One region of the Nocardiopsis nanhaiensis genome, then DNA from elsewhere that is predicted to be linked to it. Evidence: predicted binding sites of a transcription regulator. Region 1 holds the regulator's gene; each other region holds the start of a gene.
The links. The regulator HrcA, encoded in region 1, represses chaperone genes, less so after heat shock. The targets are predictions, from matches to a motif close to TTGGCACTCTCNNNNNGAGAGTGCCAA.
Positions count from the first base shown of each region.

Region 1 (7,772 bases):
CCGCAGGTACGCGACCAGGTGATGGACATCGTCCCGGCTGGCGCTGACCGCGAGGAAGCACCTCCGCAGGCAGACCAGGGCGCGGACAGCGACGTGGCGGCCCCCACCCCCACCACCGACTCGGCCAGCGGCACCTCCGTGCCGGAGGAAGAGCACGCAGAGCCGGACCCTGAGAGCTCACCCACCTACGACGAGGACGACGCCTCAGAGGACGAGGGTGTCGAATCCGCCGGCTCGTGCCCGCCCGAGGACGACGTCACGCCCACGGGGACCCGAGGGCCGAACGAGAACGACGAGGACGAGCGGGAGTCCACCGACACCGAGGCCGCGGACTGCGACCCCGCAGAGGAACCGACCGACGAGCCCACCGACGGCAACGGCGACGACCCCGGAAACGGTGACGATCCCGGTAACGGCAATGATGACCCCGGTGACGGCAATGACGATCCCGGTGACGGCAACGGCGGCGGTTCGGGCGGCAACGGCGGCGATGAGAACGGCGCCAGCACCGAGTGATCCTGCTCCGAGGAACGTGAAGAGGGGCCTGCGCGATCTCCGGCGCGGGCCCCTTTCGACGTTCCATCCTGTCAGCCCAAGCGGCTTAGCCGGGTGGCCTGTCCCTACCAGCGCCCGGTTCTGGACTGGAGCACCGACAGAGCGGCCATCCCGGCGGTGGAGGTGCGCAGGACCGACGGCCCCAGCAGGCCCCTGACCGCCCCGGCACCGTCGAAGGCCGCCAACTCGGCGTCGGAGACGCCGCCCTCGGGGCCCACCACCAGGACGATGTCCGCGCCGTCGGCCGAGGGCAGGGGCACCTCTGACAGACGCTGGGCCCCCTGCTCGTGGAGCACCACGGCCAGGTCCGCCTCGGCGAGCAGTGCCGCCACACCCTTGCGGCCGAGCGGCTCGGTGACTTCGGGAATCCGCGCACGGCGGGCCTGCTTGGCCGCTTCCCGGGCACCGGACCGCCACTTGAGCAGCGCCTTGGCCCCGCGGTCGCCGCGCCACTGGGTGACGCAGCGCTCGGCGGACCAGGGGACGAGGACATCGACCCCCGCCTCGGTCATCATCTCCACCGCGAGTTCTCCCCGGTCCCGCTTGGGCAGAGCCTGAACGACGGTGATCCGGGGATTCGGCTCCGGCTCGGTCCAGCGCTCCACCACCCGGCAGACCAGGGTGTCCTTGCCGACGACCTCGGCTACCCCGCAGCGCACACGCTGGCCGAGACCGTCGCAGAGGTCGACGGTCTCGCCGACCCGGACTCGACGGACCGCGGCGGCGTGCCGCCCTTCCGGCCCGTCGAGTCGGATCGGGTCACCCGCCAGGACGGCGGTCTCGACCAGGAAGACCGGTGGGGTCACTTGGCGCCGAAGGCGTCACGGATCTTGGAGAAGAACCCGCCGTGCCCGGGACTGAAACGGCCCGGGTTCTGGTCCTCCCCGCGCAGCTCCGCGAACTTGCGCAGCAGGGCCTCCTGCTCCTCGTCCAGCTTGCCCGGGGTCTCCACGTCGACGCGGATGCGCAGGTCGCCGCGGCCGCCGCCGTCCAGGTGGGTAACGCCCTTGCCCGGCAGGTTGATGACGTGGCCCGAGTTGGTGCCCGGACGCAGGTCGATGTTCTCGGTGCCGTCGAGTGTGTCGAAGGCGAAGGAAGCGCCCAGGGCCGCCGCCGTCATCGGGACGGTGATGGTGCAGTGCAGGTCGTCACCGCGGCGCTCGAACGTCGGGTGTGCCTTCTGCACGACCTCGAGGATGATGTCGCCGCGCGGCCCGCCGTTGGGTCCGACCTCGCCCTCGCCCGCGAGCTGGATGCGGGTGCCGTCGTCGACACCGGCGGGGATCTTGACGGTCCGGGTCACCTTCTCCCGCACCCGGCCCTCGCCCGCGCAGTCGCCGCAGGGGTTGGTGATGACCGCACCCTGCCCCGAGCACTGCGGGCAGGGGCGCGAGGTCATGACCTGGCCGAGGAAGGAGCGCGTGACCTGGGAGACCTCTCCCTGGCCGTGGCACATGTCACAGGTGCTGCGGTGCGAACCGGCCGCCGTGCCCTCGCCCTGACAGGTGTCGCACAGGACAGCCGTGGGGAAGGTGATCTCCTTGCTCACACCGAACGCGGTCTCGACGAGGTCGAGCTCGATGCGGATCTTGATGCTGCGTCCGCGCCGAACCCGCTCCCGCGGCCCGCGGCCGCCGGGCTGGCCCCCGCCGAAGAAGGCGTTCATGATGTCGTCGAAGGCGAACCCGCCCGCGCCGCCGAACCCACCGGCGCCGCCACCGCCTCCGCCAGGGGCGAAGGGGTCGTGGCCCATATCGAACATCCGACGCTTGTTCTCGTCGGAGAGGACCTCGTAAGCCTGGGTCACTTCCTTGAAGCGATCCTGGGTGGCGGGGTCCGGGTTGATGTCCGGATGCAGCTCGCGCGCGAGCCGCCGGTACGCCTTCTTGATCTCGTCCTTGGACGCGTCGCGACGCACCCCGAGAACCTGGTAATAGTCTCTGGCCACTGAGTTACTGTCCTGCCAAAATCTGTCCGACATACCGAGCCACCGCACGGACGGCGCCCATTGTCCCTGGGTAGTCCATACGGGTGGGTCCCACCACACCGATCTTGGCCAGCGACTGGTTTCCCACACCGTAGTCGGCCGACACGATGGAAGTGGACCGAAGGCCCTCGTGGAAGTTCTCCGCGCCGATGCGCACGGTGAGCATCGAGGGGTCCTTCGCCTCACCGAGCAAACGGATGAGGACCATGTTCTCTTCCAGTGCTTCTAGCACCTCGCGCAGGCTGGCTGCGAAGTCGACGGCCGCGAGGTTGGCGGTGCCCGCCAGGACGATCTTCTCCTCGTGCCGTTCGACGAGGCTCTCCAGCAGAACCGAGAGGACCGCGACTGCGACCGGGCGGTCCTCCGGCGCGACGTGGGCGGGCAGGTCTTCCACCGCGTCCGGCACGTCGCCGAGGTGCCGTCCGGCTATGGCCCGATTGAGCATGGTGCGCAGGTCGTTGACCACGGTTTCGCTGACGGAGCCCAGCCCGTCGATGACGCGCTGTTCGACCCGTCCGGTGTTGGTGATGACGACCATCATGATGCGCTGGCCGCCAAGCGGAACGAGTTCCACGTGCTGGACAGAAGACCGGGTGAGCGACGGGTACTGAACGATCGCTACCTGCCGGGTGAGCTGCGCGAGCAGCCGCACCGTGCGGGCGACGATCTCGTCGAGGTCCACCGCACCGCCGAGGAAGGACTCGATGGCGCGCCGTTCAGCGGCGGAGAGGGGCTTGACCGAGGAGAGCCGGTCGACGAAGAGCCGGTAGCCCTTGTCGGTGGGCACCCGCCCCGCACTGGTGTGCGGCTGGGCGATGTACCCGTCCTCCTCCAAGGCGACCATCTCGTTGCGGATGGTCGCTGAGGAGACACCGAGGGGGTGCCGGTCCGCCAAGGCCCTGGAACCGACCGGTTCGTTGGTGTTGACGAAGTCCTCGACGACGGCACGCAGGACCGCGAGCTTGCGCTCATCCAGCAACTCGCCACCTCCTGGCGCTCCATGGTCCTTGGTGCTAATTCTATGCCCGGCCGCAAACCCACACGGCTACCCGCGGGTAGTAACAAGCCCTGGGCTCCGGTTTCTTCCCGCGCGATCGGCGACGTGCGCCACCTGCCGGCGGCGCTCCCGGACACACCACCAGTAGACTGCACCACCGTGGCTACCAAGGGAACCGGCCGCTACGGCCGCGACGTTCTGGCTGGAGACTGGCGACGACCGAAGAAGGGCGCTGTACGCGAGATACCCCTCAGTCGCGACCTCGTCGTCGAGGACGCCGACGAGACCTTCTGCGGTGCCGTGGTGTCCTGGGACAAGGCCACTGTGACCCTGGAGGACCGGAGCGGCCGCAAGAGGGTGTTCGACCTCGGCCCCGCCGCGTTCCTGGAGGACGGGAAGCCGGTGACGCTGGTGCGCCCGACCGCCGTTCCCCAAGGCCCGATGCGCAGCGCCTCCGGATCGATCGCCGTGGCCGACGCGCGGGCGCGCACCGCCCGGGAGAGCCGGATCTACGTGGAGGGCGCCCACGACGCCGAACTGGTCGAGAAGGTCTGGGGCCACGACCTGCGGGTGGAAGGGGTGGCCGTCGAGTTCCTGGAGGGGATCGACGACCTTCCATCGGTGGTGGCGGAGTTCTCCCCCGGCCCGGGGCGCAGACTGGGGGTGCTGGTGGACCACCTGGTGCCCGGTTCCAAGGAGAGCAGGATCGCGGAGCGGGTCCGGGGCGACGACGTACTCGTGGTCGGACACCCCTATGTGGACGTGTGGCAGGCCGTGCGGCCGGACGCGGTGGGGATCCGGGCGTGGCCCGAGGTCCCGCGGGGCCTCCCGTGGAAGGAGGGGGTCGTCGACGCCCTGGGGTGGCGGCTGGAGACGGGTGAGGCCTGGCGCCGGATCCTGGGTTCGGTCCGCGGCTACGGGGACCTCGAACCCTCGCTGCTGGGGCGCGTCGAGGAGCTCATCGACTTCGTCACGGGACCGCACCCCGCGGAAGACTAGGATTACCCCACCACGTCGTCTGACGACGCTTCGGGCATTCGTGGTCATCGGTACAGCCTGGTAGCCCGGGAAACAGAACAAGCGTCCCTCAACAGCGGAGCTTAGGAAGAGCATGAGCGAGACCCCGTCGAACCCTCCGTCCCCGGACGACCCGCAGGGGCACCAGCCGCCGAGCCCGCCGCCCCACCCCGAGCAGCAGCCGCCGCAGTCTCCGCCGCCCGAACAGCAGCAGTACGGCCAGCCGCCCTACGGCCAGCAGTACGAGCAGCAGGGATACGGTCAGCCCGGCTACGCCCAGCCGTCCGGTGGCCAACAGGGGCACCCGCAGCAGCCCCCGTACCAGGCGCCGCCGCAGCAGCCCCCGCAACAGCCCCCGCAGCAGGCACCGCAGGGACAACCCCAACAACCCTATGGGCAGCCCTCCGGCGGTCAGCCCGGATGGGGGCAGCCGTCCGGTGGCCAGGCGCCACAGCAGCCCTACGGACAGCAGTACGGTCAGCCCGGTTACGCCCAGCCTTCCGGCGGTCAGCCCGGCTACCCGCAACAGCCCCCGCAGCAGGCACCGCCGCAGCAGCCCTACGGACAGCCTCAGCAGCCCCATTACCAGGTCGCGGAGCAGCAGCCCCCCGGCTACGCCCAGCCCGGCGCCTACGGGCAGCCGCAGGCCCAGCAGCCCGCTCAGGACGGTGCCAACGACATCCTCGTCGCGATGCTCGCCCACCTGTCCGGGTTCGTCATCGCTTTCCTGGGGTGGCTCCCGCCGCTGGCGGTCTACTTCGCCAAGCGCAACCAGTCGCCGTTCATCCGCCACCACGCCTCCGAAGCGGCCAACTTCCAGATCACGCTGCTGATCCCGTACGTTCTGGCTGGCATCACCTTCGTCGGTCTGGGTATCGTCTTCCCGAACCTGATCTGGATCGGATACCTGCTCATCGCACTAGTGTGGATCGTCGCGATCGTCTTCGGGGTCATGGGAGCCTCCGGCGCCAACAAGGGTGCTTGGTACCGCTACCCGGTGAGCATCCGACTCCTGAAGTAGAACAAGCTCCCGCACACCAAGGAACTCTCATGTCCTATCCGAACACCCCGCCTCCGGAGGACCCCTACGGCCAGGGCGGCCAGTACCCCGGCCAGGGCGGCTCCGGCGGTTACCCGTCCCAGCCCGGCCCGTACGACGGGGGGCAGCAGCCCGGCTATCCGCCGCCCGGTACCGGCGGTTACCCGCCGCCCGGTGACCCGCAGCAGGGCGGTTACCCGCCACAGGGGTACCCCCAGCAAGGCGGATACCCGCCCCAAGGAGGCCCGCACCAGGGCGGTTACCCGCCGCCCGGCGGCTACCCTCCGCCCGGCCCGGGTGGCTACCCCGGCCAGCAGGGCGGGTACGCGCCGCCCCCGGGCTACGGCGACTCCTCGGCCGTCACCGGCCAGGCCAACCAGGAGGAGCGGACCTTCGCGCTGCTCACCCACCTGAGCGGCATCATCCTGGGCTTCGTCGTCCCGCTGGTCATGTACCTGATCAAGAAGGACGAGTCGCCCTTCCTCCGGGACCAGGCGGCCCAGGCGCTGAACTTCCAGCTCCTGCTGCTGATCGGCTACGTCATCGCGATCCCGCTGACGCTCATCTTCATCGGCTCGATCCTGAGCTTCGCGCTGTGGGTGTGCGCGATCGTGTTCGGCATCTTGGCCGGCATGGCCAGCAACCGCGGCGAGTGGTACCGCTACCCGGTGAATGTCGGCTGGGTCAAGTAGACCCGTCTGTACCACCTCTGGGGCCCGGCAGCGCCGGGCCCCACTCCGTGTTCGGGGCCCGGCCGTTCCGCCCTCAGGTGAGGTCGCGGACCACCGCGTCCGCGAGCAGGCGGCCCCGCCGGGTCAGCGCGGCGCGCCCCTCGGCGTGCGCCCGCTGGTCCAGAAGACCCTCCCCCACCAGGCGCCGGGCGGCCGCCAGTCCCTGAGCGTCCAGCAACTCCAGGGGGCAGCCCTCTTCCACGCGCACTTCGAGCAGGATCCGTTCGAACCTGCGCTCGGCGCCGGTGAGGACCTCGCGGGCCTGGGCCGGGCTGTCGCCGCCGGCCAGGCGAGCCGCGTACGCGGCGGGGTGCTTGACGTTCCACCAGCGGGTTCCGCCGACGTGGCTGTGCGCGCCCGGTCCGATGCCCCACCAGTGGCCGCCGGTCCAGTAGAGAGAGTTGTGCGCGCTGCGGCCCTCCGCGGTGCGCGCCCAGTTGGACACCTCATACGGCGTGTAACCGGCCTTGGCCAAGGCCTCGTCGGCCATGAGGTAGCGGTCGGCCATGGCGTCGTCGTCCGGCTCGGTGAGTTCGCCCCGCCGGACCCGGGCGGCCAGCCGGGTTCCCTCCTCGACGATCAGTGAGTAGGCGGACAGGTGGTCCGGGCCTGCCCCGATCGCGGCCTCGAGGGAGGCCGCCCAGTCCTCGTCGCTCTCCCCGGGGGTGCCGTAGATGAGGTCGAGGTTGACGTGCTCGAAACCCGCGTCTCGGGCCCAGGCCACGCACTGTTCGGGGCGGCCCGGGGTGTGCCCTCGCTCCAAGATCCGCAGGACGTGGGGCTGCGCGCTCTGCATGCCGAAGGACACCCGGGTGAACCCGGCCGCGCGCAGACGGCGCAGGTAGTCGGGGTCGACCGTCTCGGGGTTGGCCTCCGTGGTGATCTCGGCGTCGTCGGTGAAGCCGAAGCGCTCGCGGATCGCGGTGATGAGTCGGCCGAGGTCCTCCGCCGACAGGAGGGTGGGTGTGCCGCCGCCGACGAACACGGTACTGACGGGCGGCCGGTCCCCGGCCAGCACCCGGTCGGCCAGCTCGACCTCGGCGGCCGCCTGGCCCGCGTAGGTCTGGCGGGAGGCCGTGGCGGTGCCGTCCCGGGAGACGAGCTCGTCGGCGGTGTAGGTGTTGAAGTCGCAGTAGCCGCACCGGGTGACGCAGAAGGGCACGTGTACGTAGAACCCGAGCGGGCGCTCACCGAGCTGGGTGAGCGAGGCTGCGGGAAGGTCCCCGGTCCGGGGCACGGGTTCGCCGTCGAGGGCTACGGATGGCATACCTCCAGTGTCGCCGACACGGCGGCGTGCCCGGCACGGCGGTGAGCCTGGGAGCTGGGTGGGAGCGGCTGAGGAGGAGCCAGTGTGTCCCGGGGCTCCCGCCCCCGAGAGTTGCGACACACGTGCCCGGGCCAGGACCGCGGAGTGCGGCGCTGAGCTGGCCCTTCGCCGAAGTTCCC
Region 1 is NZ_BAAGZJ010000014.1:74,123-81,894, reverse strand. Features, by position in the region: gene ACYVD1_RS09385 (hypothetical protein) at 1-516, shown strand, start outside; gene ACYVD1_RS09380 (16S rRNA (uracil(1498)-N(3))-methyltransferase) at 621-1,361, opposite strand; gene dnaJ (molecular chaperone DnaJ) at 1,358-2,503, opposite strand; gene hrcA (heat-inducible transcriptional repressor HrcA) at 2,508-3,521, opposite strand; gene ACYVD1_RS09365 (DUF3097 domain-containing protein) at 3,699-4,538, shown strand; gene ACYVD1_RS09360 (DUF4870 domain-containing protein) at 5,248-5,577, shown strand; gene ACYVD1_RS09355 (DUF4870 domain-containing protein) at 5,607-6,287, shown strand; gene hemW (radical SAM family heme chaperone HemW) at 6,361-7,593, opposite strand.

Region 2 (7,772 bases), on a different contig from region 1:
GGCGCCGCCGAGGTGGCCGAACGGACCTCGCCGCCCGGCGGGGTCGAGATCCGTGACCGGGCCGCCCCTGAGGTGCGTTTCCGAACGGAGCGCGGCGACACCGCCCTGCCGGAGCTGCTCCGCTCTCTCGACGCCGCCGGCCTCGACCTCCGCACCGTCCAGGTGCAGCGGCCCACCCTGGACGACGTGTTCCTGACCCTGACCGGCCGCAGCCTGCGCGAGGGGGACCAGTGACCGCCGTCGACCGCACCGGGGCAGACCCCCAGCGGACCACCGGAGGACTTGCGGGCATGCTGCGCGACACCGCAACCGTCTTCGCGCGCCAGATGCGCCCGATCCTGTACCGGCCGTTCCTGGTCGCCTTCGGGATGCTCCAGCCGCTGCTGTACCTGGTGCTGTTCGCGCCCCTGCTCACCGGGTTGGCGGGCGCCGAGGGCGAGAACCCCTGGCAGTGGTTCGTCCCCGGTCTGCTGGTCATGCTGTCCCTGTTCACCGCCGGGTTCGCCGGGTTCGGTCTGCTGCCGGAGATGGCCTCGGGTGCGCACGAACGGATGCTGGCGACCCCGACCAGCCGGGTGGCACTGCTACTCGGCCGGGTCCTGCGGGACGTGCTCATCGTCCTCGTTCAAATGCTGCTGATCATCGTGCTCGTGGTGCCGTTCGGTTTCCGGACCACGGTGCTGGGGGCGCTCGCGGGTTTCGCCCTGCTCGCGGTCCTCGGGATCGGGTTGTCCACGCTGTCGTACCTGGCCGCGATGGCCGCCAAGCAGACGTACGTGTTCGCGCCGGTCCTCCAGACCGTGATCATGCCGCTGATGCTGCTCTCCGGCGTGCTGCTGCCGATGGAGCTCGCGCCGGGGTGGCTGTACACGCTGTCGCGGTTCAACCCGGTGGCGCACGTGGTGGACGCGGCCCGGGTGCTGTTCAGCGGTGGTGCTTGGGACACCACGGTTCTGCTCGGCTGGGCCATGGCAGCCGGGATGGCCGTACTGGCGCTGGCGCTGGGTGCGCGCTCCATGCGTCGGCTGAGCAGCTGAGTATCCGCGCGCCCGCGGGGTAGTTGAGGGGTGTGCACCCGCGCCCCTCGGCCTCCCTTGGGGGACCCCTGCTGTTCGCCGAGCGCACAAACCTCCAGGAAACGGGACGTTTACGCAGGTGTCGGGCGTTCTTCGGGGAGTGGAAATCGTGACCACATCGTTTGCACTCTCCATGGGCGAGTGCTAAAAATAAGAGTGGTTAGCACTCATCATTGCCGAGTGCTAAGCCGGAGCGAGGCTGCGAGATCGTGGGCCTCCGGCAGCAGGGTTGCCGGTGCGCGCACGGTCGTCCGTCGCGGGCGCAGGCCTCGTCCCATCGCGTATCAGCCCGGTCACGGGAGGACAAGAACTCAATGGCAGCCAAACTGATCGCGTTCGACGAGGAGGCCCGTCGCGGCCTCGAGCGTGGCATGAACCAGCTCGCGGACGCCGTGAAGGTCACGCTCGGCCCGAAGGGCCGCAACGTCGTGCTGGAGAAGAAGTGGGGCGCCCCCACGATCACCAACGACGGTGTCTCCATCGCCAAGGAGATCGAGCTCGAGGACCCCTGGGAGAAGATCGGGGCCGAGCTGGTCAAGGAGGTCGCCAAGAAGACGGACGACGTCGCCGGTGACGGTACGACCACCGCCACCGTCCTGGCCCAGGCCCTCGTCCGCGAGGGACTGCGCAACGTCGCCGCCGGCGCCAACCCGATCGGCCTCAAGCGCGGCATCGAAGCCGCCGTGGCCCGCATCAACGAGGAGCTCGGCAACCTCTCCAAGGAGGTCGAGACCAAGGAGCAGATCGCCTCCACCGCCTCCATCTCCGCTGGTGACAACCAGATCGGTGACACCATCGCCGAGGCGATGGACAAGGTCGGCAAGGAAGGCGTCATCACCGTCGAGGAGGGGCAGACCTTCGGGCTCGAGCTGGAGCTCGCCGAGGGCATGCGCTTCGACAAGGGCTACATCTCGCCCTACTTCGCCACGGACCTCGAGCGCATGGAGACGGTCCTCGAGGACCCCTACATCCTCATCGTCAACTCCAAGATCTCCAACAACAACGAGTTCCTGCCCGTTGTCGAGAAGGTCCTGCAGTCCGGCCGTCCGCTGATGGTCATCGCCGAGGACGTCGCCGACGGCGCCCTGCAGACCCTCGTGGTCAACAAGATCCGCGGCACCTTCAAGTCCGTCGCCGTCAAGGCCCCGGGCTTCGGTGACCGCCGCAAGGCCCAGCTCGCCGACATCGCCGTGCTGACCGGCGGCCAGGTCATCACCGAGGAGGTCGGCCTCAAGCTCGAGAACACCGAGCTCGAGCTGCTGGGCCGCGCCCGCAAGGTCGTCGTCACCAAGGACGAGACCACCATCGTCGACGGTGCCGGTGACGCCACCACCATCGCCGGTCGCGTCAACGAGATCCGCAACGAGATCGAGCGCACCGACTCCGACTACGACCGTGAGAAGCTCCAGGAGCGCCTCGCGCGTCTGGCCGGCGGCGTGGCCGTCATCAAGGCCGGTGCCGCCACCGAGGTGGAGCTCAAGGAGCGCAAGCACCGCATCGAGGACGCCGTCCGCAACGCGAAGGCCGCGGTCGAGGAGGGCATGCTGCCCGGCGGTGGCGTCGCGCTGCTGCAGGCCAGCGTCCCCGCGTTCGCGAAGCTGGACCTTGAGGGCGACGAGGCCATCGGCGCCGACATCGTGCGCCGCGCGATCGCCGAGCCGCTGAAGCAGATCGCCATCAACGCCGGCCTCGAGGGCGGCGTCGTGGCGGAGAAGGTCAAGCACCTGGAGCCCGGGTTCGGCCTGAACGCCGCCACCGGCGAGTACACCGACCTGTTCAAGGACGGCGTCATCGACCCGACCAAGGTCACCCGTTCGGCTGTGCAGAACGCCGGCTCCATCGCCGGTCTGTTCCTGACCACCGAGGCCGTCATCGCCGAGAAGCCGGAGAAGGCGGCGGCCCCGGCTGGCGACCCGACCGGCGGCATGGGCGGCATGGACTTCTAGTAGGTCCGTGACATCCCGGGCCCACGGGTCCGGGCGCGCCTGAGGTCCGGATACGCGACCTCGCCCGCGACGACCGGGCGGTCCCCACGGGGGCCGCCCGGTTTCGCACGTTCCGGGGAGCTGTCGTTCCCGGGAGCGCTCAGTGCAGCCCGGGAAGGGCTCCGGGGCCGTTCAGAGCGCCAGCCAGTCCCGGACGGCGAGCTTCACCTGGGGCGTGAGATCGCTGGCCGCGTAGTCCTCGGCGGGCGCCCAGCGGTAACCGGTGTGTTCCTCGGACAGGACCACCGCGGTGCCGTCGTACGGCAGGGCGAAGGTGAACTGGCGCTTGCGCGTGCCGCGCCGCGAGTCGTAGTCGAACCAGGTGACGAACGGTTCCAACGCGAGCGGTCCGGGGTTCGGTCCGAAGGGCCCGGGCTCCAGACCGAGGACGCCTGGCTTCATGCCGATCTCCTCGGCCAGCTCGCGCGCCAAGCCCTCCAGCAGGCTCTCACCGGGGTCCACCCCGCCCGAGGGCAGGTCCTCGGCGCCCGGGTACGAGGTGTCGTCCGTGCGCCGCCGGAGCAGCAGGATCTCGCCGTCCCGGTGGACGATCGCGCCCACGGCGAACCGCTCGATCCCGTTCCGGCGTGCGCTCTCGACAAGGTGCGTGACGTCCATGCTCCGAACCTAGCGGGCCGGGTGCGAGTGGACGGGCGCGGGCAGGCTGAAGCGCGCGGAAGGTCAGGCTCCCCCGATACCGAGTATGCGGGGAGGAACGCACCCCGGGCGAACCGGTTCGGGGGAACCTGTGGACAGTCGGCCTCAGACCCGGACCAGGGTCAGGTAGGCGAAGCCCATGGTCTCCCGGGCGCCGTGCAGGCGGAAGTGCCGGTGCCCGTCGGCGCGGGCCCGGATCTCGTCGGCGCCGGGGGCGTCCGGGTTCTCCAGGAGCCAGTCCTCCCAGCCCTTGGCGTTCCCGTTCTCCATGACGTCCCACTCGTCCACGGTGGCCTGCTCCACCGCGTACAGCCGGAAGCCGTGGGAGACCGCGAAGTCCACAAGCTCGGGCAGCGGTCGGTACTGGTCCCAGGGCACATCCTCCAGCGCGGCCAACTCGGCGTCGTTCGGCGGCCGCTTCCAGTAGCACTCCCCGAACAGCGCCCTACCTCCCGGCCTCACCAGGTCGGCCAGGGCCTCGAGGGCGTTCGCTGTGTGCACGACGGGGTCGCCGCCCCACACGTGCGTCGAGCCGACGTTCAACACCACGTCGGACGGCTCGCCCTTCCACTCGCCGGCGTCCCCGGCCACCAGCTCGACCCGGTCGGCCAGCCCGCGCTTCTCGGCGTTGGCCAGCCCGTGCCGGATGTTGCCCTCGCCCAGGTCGATGCCGAAACCGGTGGCCCTGGGCTCGGTGGCCAGCGTGCGGAGCAGAAACTCCGCCCAACCGCAGCCGACGTCCACGACGTGGCGGCCCTCGAGCGGGCCGAGCGAGCGGATCAGACGAGCGGCCCGCTCATCGGAGAGCGGGCCGTTGAAGTCGAGGTCTCGGTACAAAGGGGGAATCGCGGGGGTTGCCATCCGAGCAGAGTGACCTGCCCCGGCCCGGCCTGTCCATTGGTTTTCCGTAGCCGGGGTGCTCAGCCGATCGACGCCGTGCCCACCCCACCATCACCAGCCTCGGGTGCGGGTGAAGAGGCCGACGAGCAGGAGTGCGACGCCGCTGGCGGCGGCGATTCCGCTGTAGTTGGAGAGGTCGCTTTCGGAGCTGATGAGTGCGGCCGCGCCGAAGACGAGTGAGAACAGGAAGCCGAAGCCGGAGCCGCTCAGGGCCAGGCGGCGGAAGTAGATCCGGTGCGGGATCGGGCGCAGTGCCCCACCGACACCTGGATCGTCATTGTCAGAGGCGAGCCGTTGCGGTAGGGGGCGAGCGAGAGCGTCCGGGAGGGTGAAGGGGAGCGCGTGGGGGAGGCCGTTCGAAAAGGGCAGGGTGGCGGCAGCCATAGGAATCCTCCAGGTTGCGACGGACAATCGCCCCGAGGTTAGAGCGCACGCCCCTGCACGGACCCGCCCTTGGCCGGAGGCGGCCGTCCACCGACCGGCTCCGGCCCCGACGGCACCCGGTCCCACCACCCATCCCCGCCTGATCAGGGCTGATCACCTGGGTCGATCAGGCGCGGACAGGCGGGGAAGGGTGCCGCTAGGGCCAGTGGTGAAGGTGGCGCACCGGGATCCGGTGCTGGCCCTGGTCGAGCCAGCCCTCCCCGGTGTCCAAACGATGGAGCGCGGCAGTCTCCTCATCGTCCAGAGGGCGGTTGATATCGAGGCCGTGTTCGTCGTAGTCGGGGATGTAGTGGGCCGGGTCGTAGGCCTTGCCGGTTTCGTGTGGCTGGGTGTTCACGTCCCCCTCCTCGGCTCCGGGACCACCGGGGGATGGGGTGCGGGGCCTGGCGGAGGGCCGTGGTGGGCGCGCAGGCGTGCTTCCAGGAGTTCGCTGGTGGGTTCGATCTCGGTGCGCCAGTGGGTGCGGGCGCTGCGGTGGGTGGCGACCCAGAGCGTGCCGGTGTAGGCGAACCTGTGGGTACGGCCCCAGCGACCGGCGAGTTCTCGGAGGACGTCGCCCGGCCGTCGGTGGGAGCGCCCGTGGTCGTCCATGTGGTCGCCGAGGTGATCGGCCTGGCGGATGCAGTGCCAGCGCTGGTGGTGGTCGGTGGTGCCTTGGGCTTCGCACAGTCGCATCAGGCGGCCCGCCTCTCCTGCTGGTGGAGGTAGGTGCGGACGGTGTTGCGCAGAGTTGCGAACTCGGAGCGCTCGTCCGGGGCCAGGTCGCGCACGTAGCCGCGCACCCGCGAACCGCGCCTACGCCCCACCCTGCCCGCCGCCCCGGTGGGAGCGGTGTCCGCTGACGTTCGGGGCGCTCGTTGTCCGCGGAAGGCATCGAGTTCGAAGACCACGGCGGTGCTGCTCTTGCACCGGCCTTCGCTGGCAGCGCCGGTGTTGGCGTCATCGGTGCGCACTCGCCACCCGATACCGCGTTCGCTCAGGTCGATCAGTGTGTTGCCGGGTTCGTGCTCGGAGGACAGGCCCGACAGGCCCGGACGGAAGATGCGCCCTCGGGAGGAGCCGCGTACCTCTGCGGTCTCCGCTGTGGTGCGGGTGGTGCCGGGCCGCTTCGGGGGCAGGTCGGTCCGGTGGTTCAGGGAGAAGGAGTGTTCTGCCGCCAGGGACCGCACGGCCAGCAGATCGGTCGAAGCCAGGTAGGTCATCGCGTCCCCTCCGGTCCAGCGGCGGACGCCTGGGGCCGATGCGGGGTCTCGGTGGTGGGGGTGAGGGCGAAGCCAGATCGCCTGGCAGGGATAGGGTCGTACACGTCAGCGCTCCTCTGAAGCGTTGGCCAGGCCCCGGACGTGCCAGCGTCGCGGGGCTCTCTGATGCGTAGACCCAAGTCTCATGTTGCAAACTTCAAAAAACAAGTCGTTTTAAGAAACTCCGTTAAGGGACTTTGTTTTCTGGGTGGATTTGGGTCCTGTGGCATCCTTTGACTCATGGCAAACAGGAGTACGTCGGCCCCTGCAGCCCCCACGGTCGCCCGGTGGCTGCTCGCCAAGGAACTCCGGCGCCTGAGGGGTGACAGGCAGTTCACCGCCGTGGTCAAGGCGGTCAAGTCCCAGCCATCCTCCCTGGCGCGCTGGGAGTCGGGCAGGGCGGACGGACAAGTCCCCTCCGCGAACAGCCTCGACCGACTCCTCGCCTACTACGAGGTCAGTGACGAAGAGGCCGCCCGCATCATGGAGCTTCGCGCCGTAGCCAAGACCCCTGGCTGGTGGCAGAGCCATGAGGTGGCGAAGCACTACGGGACCCTGATCGGCTTGGAAGCCGCTGCCACCGAGATGAGCAGCTACGAAGCTCAGCTGATCCCCGGATTGCTCCAGACAGAGGAGTACGCGCGTTCGGTCATTACTTCTGGTGCCACAGCGTGGCGGGGTACCGAGGACGAGATCGAAGACCTCGTCAAGGTCCGCATGCGGCGGCAAGAGGAATGGGCGGCACGCGGCACGCCTCACCTGTGGGCGATCATCGGTGAGGCGGCGATTCGGCAAGCGGTGGGCGGCCCGAGTGTGACGCGAGACCAGCTCGCGCGCCTCCTAGACTTGAGCCGCGAACAAACCCGACTCACCCTGCAGGTTCTCCCGTACTCGGCCGGAAGCCACGCAGCCATGGAGATGGCCTGCTTCGCGGTTGTGGATGTAGAGGCAGCGGAGCTGGCCACGGTCTACGTGGAAGGCCCCACCGCGAACCTGTTCTTGGACTCCCCAGGTGACGTCACCCGCTATCGAAGAATCTTCGAGCACTTGCGTAAGTCGGCACTTGGCACGACGGGCACCCGCGCCCTCGTGACTGACGTAATGGAAGGTCTCCCTGATGACACCCCTTGAGTTCCGTAAGTCCTCCTACTCCGGGAGCCAGGGCAACTGCGTCGAGGTCGCCGACTCCTCCCGGGGCGCAGCTGTGCGCGACACCCAGAATCGGGAGTCTGGGCACCTGGCCTTTGGTCCCGCTGAGTGGGCGGCGCTGCTGGCGACCGCGTGTAGTGAAAAGTCCTAACTGACGCAGTAAGAGGGCCCCGGTAAGGGCCAGGGCCTTCTCTGCGTTCATCCGCCATCACTCTGCCCCTGGTCGGCGCTCCAGGGAAGGAACCGGCAGCGCGGCTAGCTTGCAGCGCCGTAGAGATGTGCGCAGCATGGGGCGGACGAGGCGTGAGCTTCCCCGATAC
Region 2 is NZ_BAAGZJ010000015.1:82,567-90,338, forward strand. Features, by position in the region: gene ACYVD1_RS09865 (ATP-binding cassette domain-containing protein) at 1-234, shown strand, start outside; gene ACYVD1_RS09870 (ABC transporter permease) at 231-1,037, shown strand; gene groL (chaperonin GroEL) at 1,391-3,022, shown strand; gene ACYVD1_RS09880 (NUDIX domain-containing protein) at 3,194-3,679, opposite strand; gene ACYVD1_RS09885 (SAM-dependent methyltransferase) at 3,824-4,579, opposite strand; gene ACYVD1_RS09890 (hypothetical protein) at 4,670-5,002, opposite strand; gene ACYVD1_RS09895 (hypothetical protein) at 5,199-5,399, opposite strand; gene ACYVD1_RS09900 (hypothetical protein) at 5,396-5,737, opposite strand; gene ACYVD1_RS09905 (hypothetical protein) at 5,737-6,264, opposite strand; gene ACYVD1_RS09910 (helix-turn-helix domain-containing protein) at 6,544-7,434, shown strand; gene ACYVD1_RS09915 (DUF397 domain-containing protein) at 7,421-7,603, shown strand.
Region 2: the regulator HrcA is predicted to act here: its motif matches at 1,198-1,224, upstream of groL (chaperonin GroEL).

Region 3 (7,772 bases), on a different contig from region 1:
TCCACCCGCTCCTGCACGGCCTGCTCGATGGCCTCGGTGACCGGTGCTCCGTCGGGCACCACCCGAGGGCCGACGACAGTGCACCCCATGGCCCGGAGCCGCTCCGCGACCACCGGACCGGAGTGGTCCGGGTAGACACCCGCGGACGCCCTGTTGGACGCCGTCACCACCGCGACGCGGTGGACGGAGTCACTCACCGCGCCTCCAGTGGCCCTTCTTACCGCCGGTCTTCTCCTCCACGCGCACCCGGGTGACCTCGGCTTCGGGGTCGAGTGCCTTGACCATGTCGACCAGGCCGAGAGCGGCCGTCATGACACAGGTGAGCGCCTCCATCTCGACCCCGGTGCGGTCCGCGGTGCGGACCGTGGCGCTGATGTCCACCCCGTCGTCCGCGACGGCCAGGTCCACGTCGACACCGTGCACCGCAATCGGATGGCACAGCGGAACGAGGTCGGGGGTGCGCTTCGCACCCTGGATCCCGGCGATCCTGGCGACCGCGAGGGCATCGCCTTTGGGTACTTCCCCGTCGCGCAGGGCGGCAACGGTCCCCGGGGCCAGCAAGACCCGGCCGGTAGCCGTCGCCGTGCGGGCGCTGACGTCCTTGCGGGAGACGTCGACCATGCGCGCGGAGCCGGACTCGTCGAGGTGCGTGAGGCCGGAGGAGTGCGCCTCCGGCTGTGGGGTGTCGGTCATCGCTGTGGAGCCACCCGTTGTCTTGGCGTTGAACACACGGCCCACCGGTGTGGCCGACCGCGGGGACGCACGGTGACGCGTCCCACGAAGACGGTACTCCTCCGCGACGACAAGAGGTCCCTGGGTCAGCGGTCGGGCAGGACCAGGACCTCCGCCACCGCACCCGCCTCGAGTTCGGAGACGTCCTCGGGGACGATCAGGAGTCCGTTCGCGTCGGCCAGAGCGGAGAGCTGGTGCGAACCCTGCCGAACCGCCGGGGAGACCGTGTGTTCCGCTTCCGTGGGTTCCGCGTCGGCGCCCGCCAACACGGCGCGCAGGTACGAACGGCGCCCCTTCGGTGAGCTGACCGGAGACGTCAACCGAGCGCGCACGGACGGGAGGGGGTCCGTGGAAAGGCCGCGCAGCTTGCGCAGGAGCGGCCGTGCGAACAGCTGGAACGACACGAACGCGCTCACCGGGTTTCCCGGAAGTGTGAGGATGGGCGTCTCGTCCGGGCCGATGGTCCCGAACCCCTGGGGCTTGCCGGGCTGCATGGCCACCTGCGGGAACTCCACGGTGCCCTGCCGGGTCAGTACTTCCTTGACCACGTCGTAGGCGCCCATGCTGACCCCGCCGGTGGTGATGACCACGTCCGCGCGGATCAGGAGGTCTTCGAGGGTATTCCGAACAGTGGTCGGGTCGTCGCCGACGGAACCGTGCCGGTGGACCTCGCAGCCGGCGTCCTTGGCCGCCGCGGCGATCATGTAGCTGTTGGACTCGTAGATCTGCCCCGGGGCGAGCGGGCGTCCCGGTTCGACCAGCTCCTCGCCGGTGGACAGCACCACCACACGGGGCCGGGGGTAGACCGGAACCGTACGGCGCCCCACCGCGGCCAGGACCCCCATCTCGCCAGCCCCGACCAAGGCGCCCGAACGCAGTACCGTCGCGCCCTCCTCGACGTCCTCTCCCCTGCGCCGGATGAAGCTGCCCGACCTGGTCGGGCGGTCGATCAGGACCTCGACCGTCCCGCCGTCGGTCCACTCCACCGGGACGACCGCGTCAGCGCCGGTCGGCATGGGTGCCCCGGTCATGATGCGGGCGCACAGGCCGGGGCGGATCGTGTTCGGGTTCGGGTCGCCCGCCGGTATGTCGGCCACCACTCGCAGGCGCGCCGGGTCCTGGGCCGTGGCGCCCTCCAGGTCCGCCGCGTGGACGGCGTAACCGTCCATCGAGGAGTTGTCGAAGCCCGGCAGGGACACCGGAGAGGTCACGGGCTCCGCGAGAACGGTCCCGTGTGCCTTCAGCAGGTCCAGCTCCGTAGCTTCTGGGTCCGCGACCAACCCGAGCAGGTCGGAGATGTGCTGTTCGACGCTCTTCAACGGTTTCCTCCGGGCAGAAGCTGCTCCTGGCGGTCCAGGAACTCGCGCAGCCAGGGTAGGAGTTCCTCGGCCAGCTCGGGGCGGCGACAGGCGAAGTCGACCACGGTGCGGATGTAGTCGGCCTTGTTCCCGGTGTCGTAGCGGCGCCCGCGCAGCAGGACCCCGCGCACCCCTCCGCCGTCTTCGGGCGCCATACGGGCCAAGTCCTTCAGGGCGTCGGTCAGCTGGATCTCCCCGCCGCGGCCGGGAGGGGTGTCGTGCAGGACCGGGAACACCGCCGGGTCGCACACGTAACGGCCGATGATCGCCCAGCGGCTGGGGGCCTGCTCAGGCGCGGGCTTCTCGACGAGGTCGGTGACGGTGACGACGTCGTCCTCACCGGTGGGCTCTACGGCCGCACACCCGTAGAGGGAGACCTGCTCGGGCTCCACCTCCATGAGCGCCACGACACTGCCGCCGTGGGCCTGGCGGACCTCGATCATTCTCCGGAGCAGGTCCGCCGACTCGATGAGGTCGTCTCCGAGGAGCACCGCGAAAGGGTTGTCGCCCACGTGCGGCTCAGCGCACAGGACCGCGTGTCCCAGGCCCCGGGGCTCTCCCTGGCGGACGTAGTGGACCTGGGCGAGTTCGCTGGACTCGCGGACCGACCGGAGCTTGCCGTCCTCGCCTTTCGCGGCCAGGGCCCCCTCGAGCTCGTACGCCCGGTCGAAGTGGTCCTCGATGGAGCGCTTGTTGCGGCCCGTGATCATCAGTACGTCGTGGAGCCGGGCCGCCGCGGCCTCCTCCACGACGTACTGGATCGCGGGCTTGTCCACGATCGGCAGCATCTCCTTGGGCGTGGCCTTGGTCGCGGGCAGAAAACGGGTGCCCAAACCCGCCGCGGGCAGGACAGCCTTGGTGACGCGGGCTGCCTCGGGACGTGGGCGTGTCTGGTCGCTGTCGGCGTTCATGCAGGGCACTTTAGGACAGGAACCAGGCGTTCTGTCGCCCGGTGGCGGATCGGTGGCCGAGAAGTGCCCCCTGTTTCGGATGACGGCACCGAAATGGCAACCGGCCGTTCACTCCGCTGGGAAGCCGCTCCGGGCCGGGTGCCACACTGGGCCCATGGACGACCCGAACGACCCGAGCCGGTTCGACAAGCGGAAGCTACGCGCCCACATCCTGGCCGAGCGTCGGGCCCGAGGGTCCGAAGAGCGCGCCCGGGTGGGTTCAGTGGTCCGGGACACCCTGATGGAGATCCCCTGGCTGGCCATGGGCGGCACGGTGGCCTGCTACTACTCCGTGGGGGACGAACCCGACACCCGCAAGCTGGTGAACGCGCTGTGGAAGCGGGGCGCCTACGTCCTCCTCCCGGTCTTCCTCCCGGACGGCACCCTCGACTGGGCGTCCTTCGACGGGCCGGACAGCGTGGAACCCGCCGGACACGGACTGGTCGAACCCACCGGGCATCGCTACGGCCCTGGGGTCCTGGGCCGCGCCGACGCGGTGGTCTGCCCCGCGCTGGCCGTGGACCGGCAGGGCAACCGGATGGGGCGCGGCGCGGGCTGTTACGACCGGGCGCTGGCCCACAAGGGGCCGCACGCGCCCGCGATCGCCTTGGTCCACGACGAGGAGTTCGTCGACGGCCTTCCGGTGGAACCGCACGACCGCGGGGTCGAAGCTGTGGTGACCCCGGGCGGGGGCCTCCACGTGTTCGACCCCGCCGGGGTGGCCTGGCCGGGCGGGTGACGCGGGCCGATCCGGGTGGTGCGGGCAGGCCCGGGGATTAAGGCATCCGTATCGGGCGTTGTTGGTGGCGGTCGCGTCCCGAAAGGGTCGGTTGCCGCGCGGGCCCTCCCCTGGCGCCAGCTACGGGTGAGGTGCTGTCGCGGCTGTGGTCGGCGAACGCGTACTATTTAGCAGTCAACGGGTGTGAGTGCCAGCAAGGAGGACCCGGAACAGTGCCTACGTACCAGTACGCGTGCACCGCGTGTGACGCCCAGATGGAGGTCGTGCAGAGCTTCAGCGACGATTCGCTGACCGTCTGCCCCGAGTGCGAGGGGCGCCTCCGCAAGGTGTACTCCGCCGTCGGCATCGTCTTCAAGGGATCGGGCTTCTACCGCACCGACAGCGGCACGAGCACCACGAACAGCTCCGCGATGACCGGCTCCAACGAGAACACCGCCGAGAGCAAGGACAGCGGCTCCACCGACTCTGCTAAGTCCACCGGCGACTCCGGCGCTGCCCCCGCCACGAGTGGCGGCGGTGACAGTTCGAGCAGCAGCAAGAGCTCCAGCGCCAGCACGCCCGCAAGCAGCAGCTGAGCCACCGTTCCGTTGACCGTGGCCGCGCCGTCGAGACCTCTCGGCGGCGCTTTCCCCTTGTCCGGCCCATATCCGCGATTCCCGGAGAACAGGGCTGTGGACAACCCGTTGGGGCGGGTCGGCCCGGCCTAACGTTGGAAGCATGACCAACGCCCCTCCCCCCTACCGGCACCGGCGCGCGGTCATCCGCCTGCTCGACCGGTACCGGCGCGTCCTCGCGGCGGCGCTGACCGCGCTGGCCGCGATCAGCGCCGTCCTCGTCGTCCGTCCGCCCCCGGAACCCAGCACAGAGGTCCTCGTCGCCGCACAGGACCTCGACGCGACCGCGCCCCTGGACGGGGACGACCTCACCACCCGCACCCTGCCGGAGCACGCCGTGCCCGGCGGGGCCCTTGCACCGGAGGACCAGGCCTCCGGGCTCCCGTTGAACGCACCGGTCCGCAAAGGCGAGGTGCTCACCGACGCACGCCTGAGCGAGTCACCGGCCGCTCCCTACGGACCAGACCTGGTGGCGGTACCGGTACGGGTGGCCGACCCTGGCGCGGTCGACCTGCTCTCTCCCGGGAGCCGGGTGGACGTGCTGGCCGCCGCCGGGCAGGACGAACTCACCGGACCGCCCTCCCGCGCGGGCCCGGCGCTGGAGGTGGTCGAGGACCGGCCCGTGCTCGCCCTGCCAGAGGAAGGCGAACGCGGCGGAGAGGGCGGAGCGCTCCTCCTCATCGCCGCCACCGCCGATGAGGCAAGGGCTCTCGCGGGGCACGCGGCAGCTTCACGACTGTCCGTGACTATTCGCGGTTGACCCATGACCAGTGGTGGTGAAAGCTATCCGGGCGCCCATTCGGGCACGTCAGTCACTCACGAACACGTAGGGCAGTTCCATGGAAGGCTTCAAGAAGTTCCTGCTTCAGGGAAACCTGGTGCAGCTGGCCGTCGCGGTTGTCATCGGCTCCGTCTTCGCCTCACTCATCACCGCCTTCACCGAGGGGTTCATCACCCCACTGCTCGGTATCTTCGGCGGCGTCCCCACCTTCGGGGACCTGTACTTCGAGATCAACGACAGCCAGTTCATGTACGGCGCCTTCGTGGACTCCCTGATCTCCTTCCTGCTCACCGCCGCGATCCTCTACTTCTTCGTGGTGATGCCCCTCGGCAAGCTGATGGAGAAGTTCATCAAGGCGGAGGAAGCCACCACGCGCGAGTGCCCCTACTGCTTCAGCGACATCAGCAAGCAGGCCAGCAAGTGCCCCAACTGCACCAGTGAGGTCACGCCCGAGGTCGCGAGCACGGAAGGAGCCGAGAGCTCCGAAAGCTCCGAGAACAAGGCATAGCGAAACCGGTCTCGGAGAACAGGGCACCAGAGGGACAGCCGGACCGAGGGGCCCGGACACGCCGGAGGGCGGCCCACCGGGCCGCCCTCCGGCGTTCACGCACGAGGTTCGGTTTACGGCTCGTACTCCCAGTGCCAGGGCTCGAACGGGCTGGACTTGGCCCAGGCCGGGTGAATCCAGTCGTACCTCGCGCCGTTCTCCTCCATCCAGTTCCACCGCTCCGAGCGGAAGTTCTGAATGCCGCAGCCAAGGTCGATCGCCTGGCCCAGACCGTGGTTACTGGTGCCCGGGACCGCAGCGAATCCCGGCGCGACCTCGCCGTACACGCGGTGCTGGTTCGGCAGGTCACGGTAGGCGCTGGTGATGCACATGTTCTCGCCGAACTCCTCGACGTACTCCACGTTGAGTTCGAGGAAGGCCACCGCCGCGTCGGCGCGGAGGAAGTGGTCGTCGTACAGCTCGCAGAGCGCTTCCTCCGGCAGCAGGCCGTTCGGGTAGCCGTCCGATGCGTTGGCCGCGCTGTCATCGCAGTCGGCCGCGGCCATGTAGGTGTCGGGGTCTAGGCCCTGAGCCTCCAGCTCCTCGGTGAGCTGGTTCGTGCTCTCCTCGGACTGCTCGTGCAGCGAGTCCACCTCCGCGGCCAGTTCGGCCTGCTCCAGCTGGGTGAAGGTCTGCAGTTCCTGCGCCTCACCGGCCAGATCCACCTGCTCCGCGCGCAGGTCGGTGGCGTCCTGGAGGAGTGCCTGGTTGTCCTCGGACAGTTTGGCCGCGTAGGCCTGCGTCTGCAGGTCGTCGTCGAGGTCACCCGTCGCCAGGGTGCCGATCTCGCCAGCCTCTGGCTGTTGGTACATGGTGCTGGCCAACTGCGCGAGCGGTTCGCGCATGTCACTAAGGTCACCCTCGATCTGTTGGAGCTCGTGGAGGGTATCGACCAGGTCTTCCTGGGCCTCCTCAAGGGCGTCCTGGCGCTCCACGTACTCGTCGGTCGCCTCTTCCAGGGCTTCCGCTGAGCTCTCAGCGTTGTTGCGCAGGTCTTCCAGGCTCGCTTCGGCCGAGGCGGGGGTCACCGCCGCTTCGGTCACGGGCATGACCAACAGGCCTGTGGCCAGCACGAGCGTCAGCGCCTGCGCCATCCGGACCCGAGGGAGCCCACCCAGGGCGGTCAGCACCCCGCTACCCGGTACGCGGGACCTCCGCCGCGCCGACTCAGAAGTGAACGGCACGAATGATCCTCCGGCTGCATTTTCCTCGAACACCTACTCGTGGCCGCAAGGCAAACTACTACATGTCCACATGCGGACACACTGGACTCTACGGCCCGGCGGCCGAGCCTCGGGGCGGCTGAACGCCGCCCCCATGATCGTCTCGTCGGCCCTTCGATGGAACGCCTGGTCAACGGGGCACCGCTATCTGTCGTACCCATGCACCAACAGTGACCGAAGTGCGTATGTGGCCATAATCGCGACACGCGACATGAACAACATCACACCACAACCAAGACAACCAATCGTAGGCCAGCGTACTGCGCCACGCACGCAGAGTGTCTCGCGCATGGCCCGCCAACACCAATTCGCACCCCATGCACACCCATCCTGGGTTAGGCTGGACCCCGCAACCGGGTAACAATCGGTTCAGCACCGCACATGGCTCCGTAGCTCAGGGGATAGAGCACTGCTCTCCTAAAGCAGGTGTCGCAGGTTCGAATCCTGCCGGGGCCGCGCCTGTACGGAAGGGTGCCCCTCTCGGTCGAGAGGGGCACCCTTCCGTGTTTACTTCCCCAAAAATCCCCGCAACCCGGTCAAGTCGCCGTAAACGACCGGCGAGGCCGCCCCTGCCTCCCCGCGATGCCGACACCTACCGGGTGGCGCCGACGCACCGGGCAAGGCGTCCTCTCCGCACACGGGGAACCGCACGCGGGTTCGGGCGACCCGAAGCGCGGATTCTCGGGTGAGTTGGCCCCCGGGATCGTGTCGGTCTGGGTTTCGGACACCCTCCACCCCGATCATGGGGACCAGGCTGACCAGGGGGGAGACCACATGTCGGGAGGAAAGCGCGGTCCCGAGCAAGAAGGGGACCGCAGGATGGGGCAG
Region 3 is NZ_BAAGZJ010000023.1:34,278-42,049, forward strand. Features, by position in the region: gene ACYVD1_RS13345 (MogA/MoaB family molybdenum cofactor biosynthesis protein) at 1-197, opposite strand, end outside; gene moaC (cyclic pyranopterin monophosphate synthase MoaC) at 190-693, opposite strand; gene glp (molybdotransferase-like divisome protein Glp) at 819-2,051, opposite strand; gene ACYVD1_RS13360 (UTP--glucose-1-phosphate uridylyltransferase) at 2,048-3,001, opposite strand; gene ACYVD1_RS13365 (5-formyltetrahydrofolate cyclo-ligase) at 3,156-3,779, shown strand; gene ACYVD1_RS13370 (FmdB family zinc ribbon protein) at 3,992-4,354, shown strand; gene ACYVD1_RS13375 (SAF domain-containing protein) at 4,497-5,153, shown strand; gene mscL (large conductance mechanosensitive channel protein MscL) at 5,233-5,682, shown strand; gene ACYVD1_RS13385 (D-alanyl-D-alanine carboxypeptidase family protein) at 5,796-6,905, opposite strand; tRNA gene ACYVD1_RS13390 (tRNA-Arg) at 7,328-7,400, shown strand; gene ACYVD1_RS13395 (calcium-binding protein) at 7,719-7,772, shown strand, end outside.
Region 3: the regulator HrcA is predicted to act here: its motif matches at 3,947-3,973, upstream of ACYVD1_RS13370 (FmdB family zinc ribbon protein).

Region 4 (7,772 bases), on a different contig from region 1:
TCCGGGGAACCCATGAGAAGGGAAAGAATTCAGCGGCGCCAGTTTAACGACATCACCCCTGCCATCCCCAGGGGATGGCCAAAGATGTGGGTGTGGGAGGTAACGATATGGTCTGCGCGCCGTGTGCGTGAATGCGATCGAGGGCCTCGCGTCGACGCCACCGGGCCGGATCAGGAGGCCGCTGAGGCCTCCAGCTCGCGGCATAGCAGGTAGAAGGGCTTTTCTCCTATGCGGGTGAGAACGATCGTCACCGATTCCGGTCCGGACGCCCGTAGGTCCCGGCGGAGTTTCTCGGTATCCACCGCCGAGCCGCGTTTCTTGATTGTTACTGTTCCGGCCCGATGGGAGCGTACGGAGGCGCGCAGGCGCTTGAGGGAGAAGGGCGCGAACTCCAGGACCTCCAGTGCGCGCCACAGGGGTGAGCGCACCGCCTGGTCCGAGGTGAAATAGGCGATGCGCTCGTCCAGCAGTGCGCCGTCGACCCGGGCAGCCGCCTCCGCCACCAGGTGGGACCGCACGACGGCGGGGTCCGGGTCGTAGAGGTAGCGCCGTGCGTCGGCAACCGGAGCGGGGCCCAGGTCGGGGTCGGCGTCCAGGTGTGCCACCGAACCTTCGCGCGCGAGCAGGCCCGCGCGCTCGTGCAGCACGGTCGCCCGTCGGCGCGGGCCCGGTCCCTCGGCCAGGGCGCCGAACCACAGCGCGGTCTCCTTCAGCTCGCCGTCCACCGAGATCCACTCGGTCGAAGCCGCGGGGGAGAGCGCCTCGTGCGGGATGCCGGGGGCCGCCTTCAGACAGGCCGCCTCCGCGCTTTCGGCCAGCCGCGTGGCCACATCCCACGGGGGAGAGTAGGCGGAGGGGTCGAACACCCGGCCGCGACCGCCCCGCCGGGCCGGGTCGCAGAACACCAGGGGGTAGTCGCCCCCCGTATCAGCGTCGACCTCGCCCTCGCGGACCCGGGCCCGTTCCGCCAGCCCGAGTGCTTCGATATTGGCGCGGGCCACCGCGACGGTCAGCGGATCGGCGTCCACGCCCTCCACCGCCACGCCCTGTCCGGCCAGAGCCAGCAGGTCGGCCCCGACCCCGCAGCACAGGTCGCCCGCCGGTGTCCCGCTGCGGACCCCGGCGGGTAGGAGCCGGGCTGTTCGCTGCGCGCGATACTCGGCCACTGAGCGGCGCGTGGACTGTTCCAGGCCGTTCGGGGTGAAGAACATTCGCTCGGCGTTCTCCCCGAATTTGGCCCGTCCTCGTTCGCGCAGGATGATCTGGGTCATGACCGCGTTGACCAGTTCCGACGCCGGGATCTCCGGGTCGAGGGCGGCCACGCGCGGGTCCTCGCGCAGGCGTGAGGCGGTGGCCAGAGCGTCCTTGGTGGCGGCCGTCGGATCCACCCCCGCCAGGACCTCCCGCCCCGTTTCGGTGAGCAGTGCCGAGAAGGCGGGCACGCGCATGGATCCTCCTGCTGTGGGCACGACTGTGTGGTGGAGCCGCCCCCCGTGGCCAGGGCTCCCTCCACATTTCCATTCTGGCACTCTCAGGGGTAGAGTGCTAAATGCGACGAGGCCGGTCTGGCACCCGCGACGACAGGCCGCCGCGGTCGCCCCTTTTACGCAGTCGGTCCGTGCCTTCGCACGGGCTGACGTCAGTACTCCGAGACTTTGAAGGGGGAGGTCACACAGTGTCGACCGCCACCAAGACCGTGCTGAAGCCGCTCGAGGACCGCGTCGTGGTCAAGACCCTGGAGGCCGAGCAGACCACCGCGTCCGGCCTGGTCATCCCGGACACCGCCAAGGAGAAGCCCCAGGAGGGTGAGGTCCTGGCCGTGGGTCCCGGTCGCCTCGACGACAGCGGCAAGCGCGTCGCCCTCGACGTGAACATCGGCGATGTCGTCCTCTACAGCAAGTACGGCGGCACCGAGGTCAAGTACGACGGCCAGGAGTACCTGGTGCTCTCCGCCCGCGACATCCTCGCGGTCGTCGAGAAGTAGTTCTCGGCCCAGAGCCACAGGCGAAAAGCCATCGACATCCCGCACCGGTCGGCCCTCGAAGCCGGGCGGGCGGGATGTTCGTTTTTGACCCGAACGGTTAGAGGAAGCACTCACACATGCCGAAGATCCTGGAGTTCGAGGACAACGCCCGCCGCGCCCTCGAGCGGGGCGTCGACCGCCTCGCAGACGCCGTCAAGGTGACGCTCGGCCCGCGCGGCCGCAACGTCGTCATCGACAAGAAGTTCGGCGCCCCCACCATCACGAACGACGGTGTGACCGTCGCCCGTGAGATCGAGCTGGACCTGCCCTACGAAGACCTGGGCGCCCAGCTGGTCAAGGAGGTCGCCACCAAGACCAACGACGCCGCCGGTGACGGCACCACCACCGCCACCGTGCTGGCGCAGGCGCTGGTTCGCGAGGGCATCCGCAGCGTGGCCGCGGGCGCGTCCCCGATGGCCATGAAGAAGGGCATCGACGCGGCCGCGACCCAGGTGTCGGACACCCTGCTCAGCCGTGCCGTGCCGATCAAGGAGCGCGAGGACATCGCCTACGTGGCGACCAACTCCGCGCAGGACGCCCAGATCGGCGACCTGATCGCCGAGGCCTTCGACAAGGTCGGCAAGGACGGCGTCATCACGGTGGAGGAGTCCCCGACCTTCGGTCTGGACCTCGACTTCACCGAGGGCATGCAGTTCGACAAGGGCTACGTGTCCCCGTACTTCGTCACCGACGCCGACCGCCAGGAAGCCGTCCTCGACGACAGCCTGATCCTCATCAGCCAGGGCAAGATCGGCAACCTGAACGAGCTGCTGCCGCTGCTCGAGCAGGTCCTGCAGAGCAAGAAGCCGCTGCTGATCATCGCCGAAGACGTCGAGGGGGACGCCCTGGGCGCCCTCGTGCTCAACAAGATGCGCGGCACCATCAACGTCGCCGCCGTCAAGGCGCCCGGCTTCGGTGAGCGCCGCAAGGCCATGCTCCAGGACATCGCCGTGCTGACCGGCGGCCAGGTCATCTCCGAGGAGGTCGGCCTGTCCCTGGAGAACGCCGACCTGGACGTGCTGGGCAGCGCCCGCCGCATCACCATCACCAAGGACACCACGACCATCGTCGACGGCGGTGGCGAGCAGTCCGAGGTGGACGACCGGGTCCGCCAGATCCGCAACGAGATCGAGGCTAGCGACTCCGACTGGGACCGCGAGAAGCTCCAGGAGCGCCTGGCCAAGCTCGCGGGCGGCGTCTCGGTCCTGAGCGTCGGCGCGGCCACCGAGGTCGAGCTCAAGGAGAAGAAGCACCGCCTCGAGGACGCCATCTCGGCGACTCGCGCGGCCATCGAGGAGGGCATCGTCTCCGGCGGCGGCGCCTCCCTGGTGCACGCTTCAACCGCCCTGGACGACCTGGGCCTGACCGGCGACGAGGCCACCGGTGCGGCGATCGTCCGCCGCGCCCTGGTCGAGCCGGCCCGGTGGATCGCGGAGAACGCTGGCGCTGAGGGCTACGTTGTCACGCACCGCGTCTCCGAGCTGCCGGTCGGCCACGGCTACAACGCCAACACCGGCGTTTACGGCGATCTGGCCGCCGAGGGCATCATCGACCCGGTCAAGGTCACCCGCTCGGCCGTCCAGAACGCCGCGTCCATCGCGGGCATGCTGCTGACCACCGAGGTGCTGGTCGCGGACAAGCCCGAGGAGGACGAGGGCGACGGCCACGCCCACTAACGGGCAGGGCCGGCCGAGAAGGGCCGCGCGCACGAGCGGGTCCCGTTGGTAGCGGAGCCTGCTGGTAGCGACGCAGTACCGGGTGCGAACCCGGGCCGGGGGTGGAACGCGGTGGCGTCCCACCCCCGGCGCACTACCACGCGAGTGGCGTTCGACACCCGTTCCTGTGTGCCGTTTTCAGGCTATTTTCCCAAAATGTAACCATTCCGTAGTTGGTGATTGGAGTGGTTGGGTCCCTGAGTGCGGGCATCATTCGTTACGTGACGGATACAGGCGCCCGGGGGGGCGTTACCGCGCAGCGGACTCATACGCCCGGGCAACACCACGAGGCGGATACCGCGGCGCGCGACACGGGGTTGAACCATCTGGGGTCACTCGCCGTCCAGGGGGACGACGGGGCCATGGACTCGCTGCTGCGCGAGGTCCGACCCATGGTGGTTCGCTACTGCCGTACCCGCTTGGCGCGGGTGGCCGGGCTGGCGCACTACTCCGACGACGTCGCGCAGGAGGTGTGCATAGCCCTGCTCTCGGCGATCCCCCGCTACCAGGACCGAGGTCGGCCCTTCGCCTCCTTCGTGTACGGGATCGCCGCGCACAAGGTCGCTGACACCCTGCGCGTCGCGGGCAGGGTGGAGACGGTGCCCACCGACACCGTTCCCGAGCAGCCGGACGACGGGCCGGGGCCGGAGGAGGCCACGGTCCGCGTGATCGAGGCGCAGCGGGCCAGAGACCTCCTCGACGAGTTGCCCGACCAGCAGCGCAGGTTGCTGGTCATGCGAGTGATCACAGGACTTACAGCAGACGAGACGGGACATCTCCTTGGCATGTCGGCAGGCGCGGTACGGGTTGCCCAGCACCGAGCTATTGCTCGGCTTCGGAAGGTGGCCCTGGCGAACCGCGTCCTCCCATAAGCACGGCCGCTCGCCCTACCCGGGCCGGCGCGCCTGCGCCTCCCGCCCACGGGTCCGCGGCTACTGCCGTTACTACCGTGGCGCCTCCCCTCGGTGACCGCTCGCCGGTGCGGTGCCCCGCACTGCGCGGGCCGGCCCGGCGTGGCCTTCATCACTTCGTGACCGGGGTGACGGGGCGAACACCGCATTCCACCTAGGCCCAGCGGGGTGACGACCTAGGATGAGACGACACGCGGGGGCGATCCGCGCAGGTGTTGCCGGGAACAGCGGAGGTTGTGTCATGAGCCAGGACAACAGCGACTACGGGGACAAACTGCTCCCGCCGGGATTGACCTACGACGACGTCCTGCTGGTACCCGGCTACTCCGACCTCCAGCCCGGCGATGTGGACACCGCCACCAAACTCTCCCGCAACATCACGCTCAGCATCCCGCTGCTCTCCGCCGCGATGGACACCGTCACCGAGGCCCGCATGGCCGTGGCGATGGCCCGCCAGGGCGGGGCCGGCGTCCTGCACCGGAACCTCTCCGTCGAGGACCAGGCCGGTCAGATCGACCTCGTGAAGCGCTCCGAGGCGGGCATGGTCACCGACCCGGTCACCTGTCAGCCCGATGACGACCTCGCCGAGGTTGAGCGGCTGTGCGCCCACTACCGCATCTCCGGCGTCCCGGTCACCGACACCAAGGGAACGCTCCTCGGCATCGTCACCAACCGCGACATGCGCTTCGAGGACGACCGCTCCCGCCTGGTGCGCGACGTCATGACCACCGAGAACCTGGTCACCGCCCCCGTCGGCGTCAGCCGTGCCCAGGCCTTCGAGCTGCTGCGCAAGCACAAGGTCGAGAAGCTGCCCCTGGTCGACGCCCAGAACCGGCTGCGCGGCCTGATCACCGTCAAGGACTTCATCAAGAGCGAGCAGTTCCCCAACGCCACGAAGGACGCCGACGGCCGCCTCGTGGTCGGCGGCGCGGTCGGTGTCGGCCCCGAGGCGGAGGAGCGCGCCAAGAACCTCCTCGACGCCGGCGTGGACTTCATCGTCGTCGACACCGCGCACGGCCACTCGTCCGGCCTCGCCGACATGATCGCCAAACTCAAGGCCAACTCCCGTGCCGACATCGTCGCGGGCAACGTCGCCACCCGCGCTGGCGCCCAACTGCTCATCGACGCCGGGGCCGACGCGATCAAGGTCGGTGTGGGCCCGGGTTCCATCTGCACCACCCGCGTCGTCGCCGGTGTGGGCGCCCCGCAGCTCACCGCCATCCTCGAGGCGGGCAAGGCCTGCGGCCCCGCCGACGTGCCCCTGATCGCCGACGGCGGCCTGCAGTACTCCGGTGAGATCGCCAAAGCCATCGTCGCCGGTGCCAGCACCGTCATGCTCGGCAGCCTCCTCGCCGGTGTCGAGGAGAGCCCCGGCGAGCTGATCTTCATCAACGGCAAGCAGTTCAAGGCCTACCGCGGCATGGGATCCCTGGGAGCCATGCGCGGCCGCTCCTTCTCCAAGGACCGATACGCCCAGGCCGAGGTCTCCTCCGAGGACAAGCTCGTCCCCGAGGGCATCGAAGGCCAGGTGCCGTTCCGCGGACCGCTCTCCGCCGTCGCCCACCAGCTCATCGGCGGTCTGCACCAGTCCATGTGGTACGCGGGAACACGTACCATCCCCGAGCTCACCGAGCGCGGGCAGCTGATGCGCATCACCAGCGCGGGCCTGCGTGAGAGCCACCCCCACGACATCAAGATGACCGTCGAGGCGCCCAACTACAACGCCCGCTAGCCATCGCCAGCTAGGAAGGGCGCTGGGCGCGCTAAGCAGCGGACCGCGGGCAGATAGACTCGCCTCCGCGGTCATGCGCCGGTCGACCGACCGGTGCCGCACGTCAGAGGGGAAGCGAAGAGTTGGCTCAGGTGGAGATCGGGCTGGGCAAGAACGGGCGTCGTGCCTACGAACTCGACGAGATCGGGATCGTGCCCGCGCGACGGACTCGCGACCCGGAGGAGGTGTCGATCGCCTGGCAGATCGACGCCTACCGGTTCGAGACGCCCCTGGTCGTCAGCCCCATGGACAGTGTCGCCTCGCCCAAGACCGTCGTCGCGGTCGGTGAGCAGGGCGGCCTCGGCGTCTTGGACCTCGAAGGGCTGTGGACCCGCTACGAGGACCCGGAGCCGCTGCTCCAGGAGATTCGCGAACTCGACGACGTCGCGGCGACCCAGCGGCTCCAGGAGATCTACGCGGCGCCGATCCAGGAAGAGCTGATCGGCCGCCGCATCGAGGAGATCCGCGACGCGGGCCTGGTCACGGCCGCCCGTCTGTCACCGCAGCGCACCGCCCAGTACCACAAGGCCGTCGTGGACGCCGGGGTCGACATCTTCGTCATCCGCGGCACCACGGTCTCCGCCGAGCACGTCTCCGGCCGGGCCGAGCCGCTCAACCTCAAGCAGTTCATCTACGACCTCGACGTCCCCGTTGTGGTCGGCGGCTGCGCCACCTACTCCGCGGCCCTGCACCTGATGCGTACGGGTGCCGCCGGCGTGCTGGTCGGGTTCGGCGGCGGCTCCGGCCACACCACCCGCTCCGTGCTGGGTGTGGCCGTCCCGATGGCCAGCGCCATCGGTGACGTCGCCGCGGCCCGCCGCGACTACCTCGACGAGTCCGGCGGCCGCTACGTACACCTCATCGCCGACGGCGGCATGACCGGCAGCGGTGACATCGCCAAGGCCCTGGCCTGCGGTGCGGACGGTGTCATGGTCGGCTCCCCGCTGGCCCGCGCCACCGAGGCGCCCGGCGGCGGCTACCACTGGGGCAGCGAGGCCCACCACAACGAGCTGCCTCGCGGCGAGCGCGTCGGGGTCGGCACCATCGGCGACCTCAAGTCGATCCTGCACGGCCCGGCCTCCACCAGCGACGGCTCCATGAACCTCATGGGTGCTCTGCGCCGGACCATGGCCACCTCGGGTTACACGGACCTGAAGGAGTTCCAGCGCGTCGAGGTCGTGGTGAACCCCCACCGGTAGGGGAGCGGACCACAATCGGCGCTGACGACAGCGCAGAGGGCACCCTGGACGGCCGGGGTGCCCTTCGTCTTGGTGGCGGCCGGGGCGCCTTTCGCCTTGGCGGCGGTGGCGGCGGTTTCCCAGCGGGCTGTGCGGTCGGCTGGCAACGGTGTG
Region 4 is NZ_BAAGZJ010000053.1:19,957-27,728, forward strand. Features, by position in the region: gene ACYVD1_RS22725 (THUMP-like domain-containing protein) at 171-1,448, opposite strand; gene groES (co-chaperone GroES) at 1,676-1,984, shown strand; gene groL (chaperonin GroEL) at 2,101-3,699, shown strand; gene ACYVD1_RS22740 (sigma-70 family RNA polymerase sigma factor) at 3,960-4,610, shown strand; gene guaB (IMP dehydrogenase) at 4,891-6,381, shown strand; gene ACYVD1_RS22750 (GuaB3 family IMP dehydrogenase-related protein) at 6,513-7,619, shown strand.
Region 4: the regulator HrcA is predicted to act here: its motif matches at 1,523-1,549, upstream of groES (co-chaperone GroES).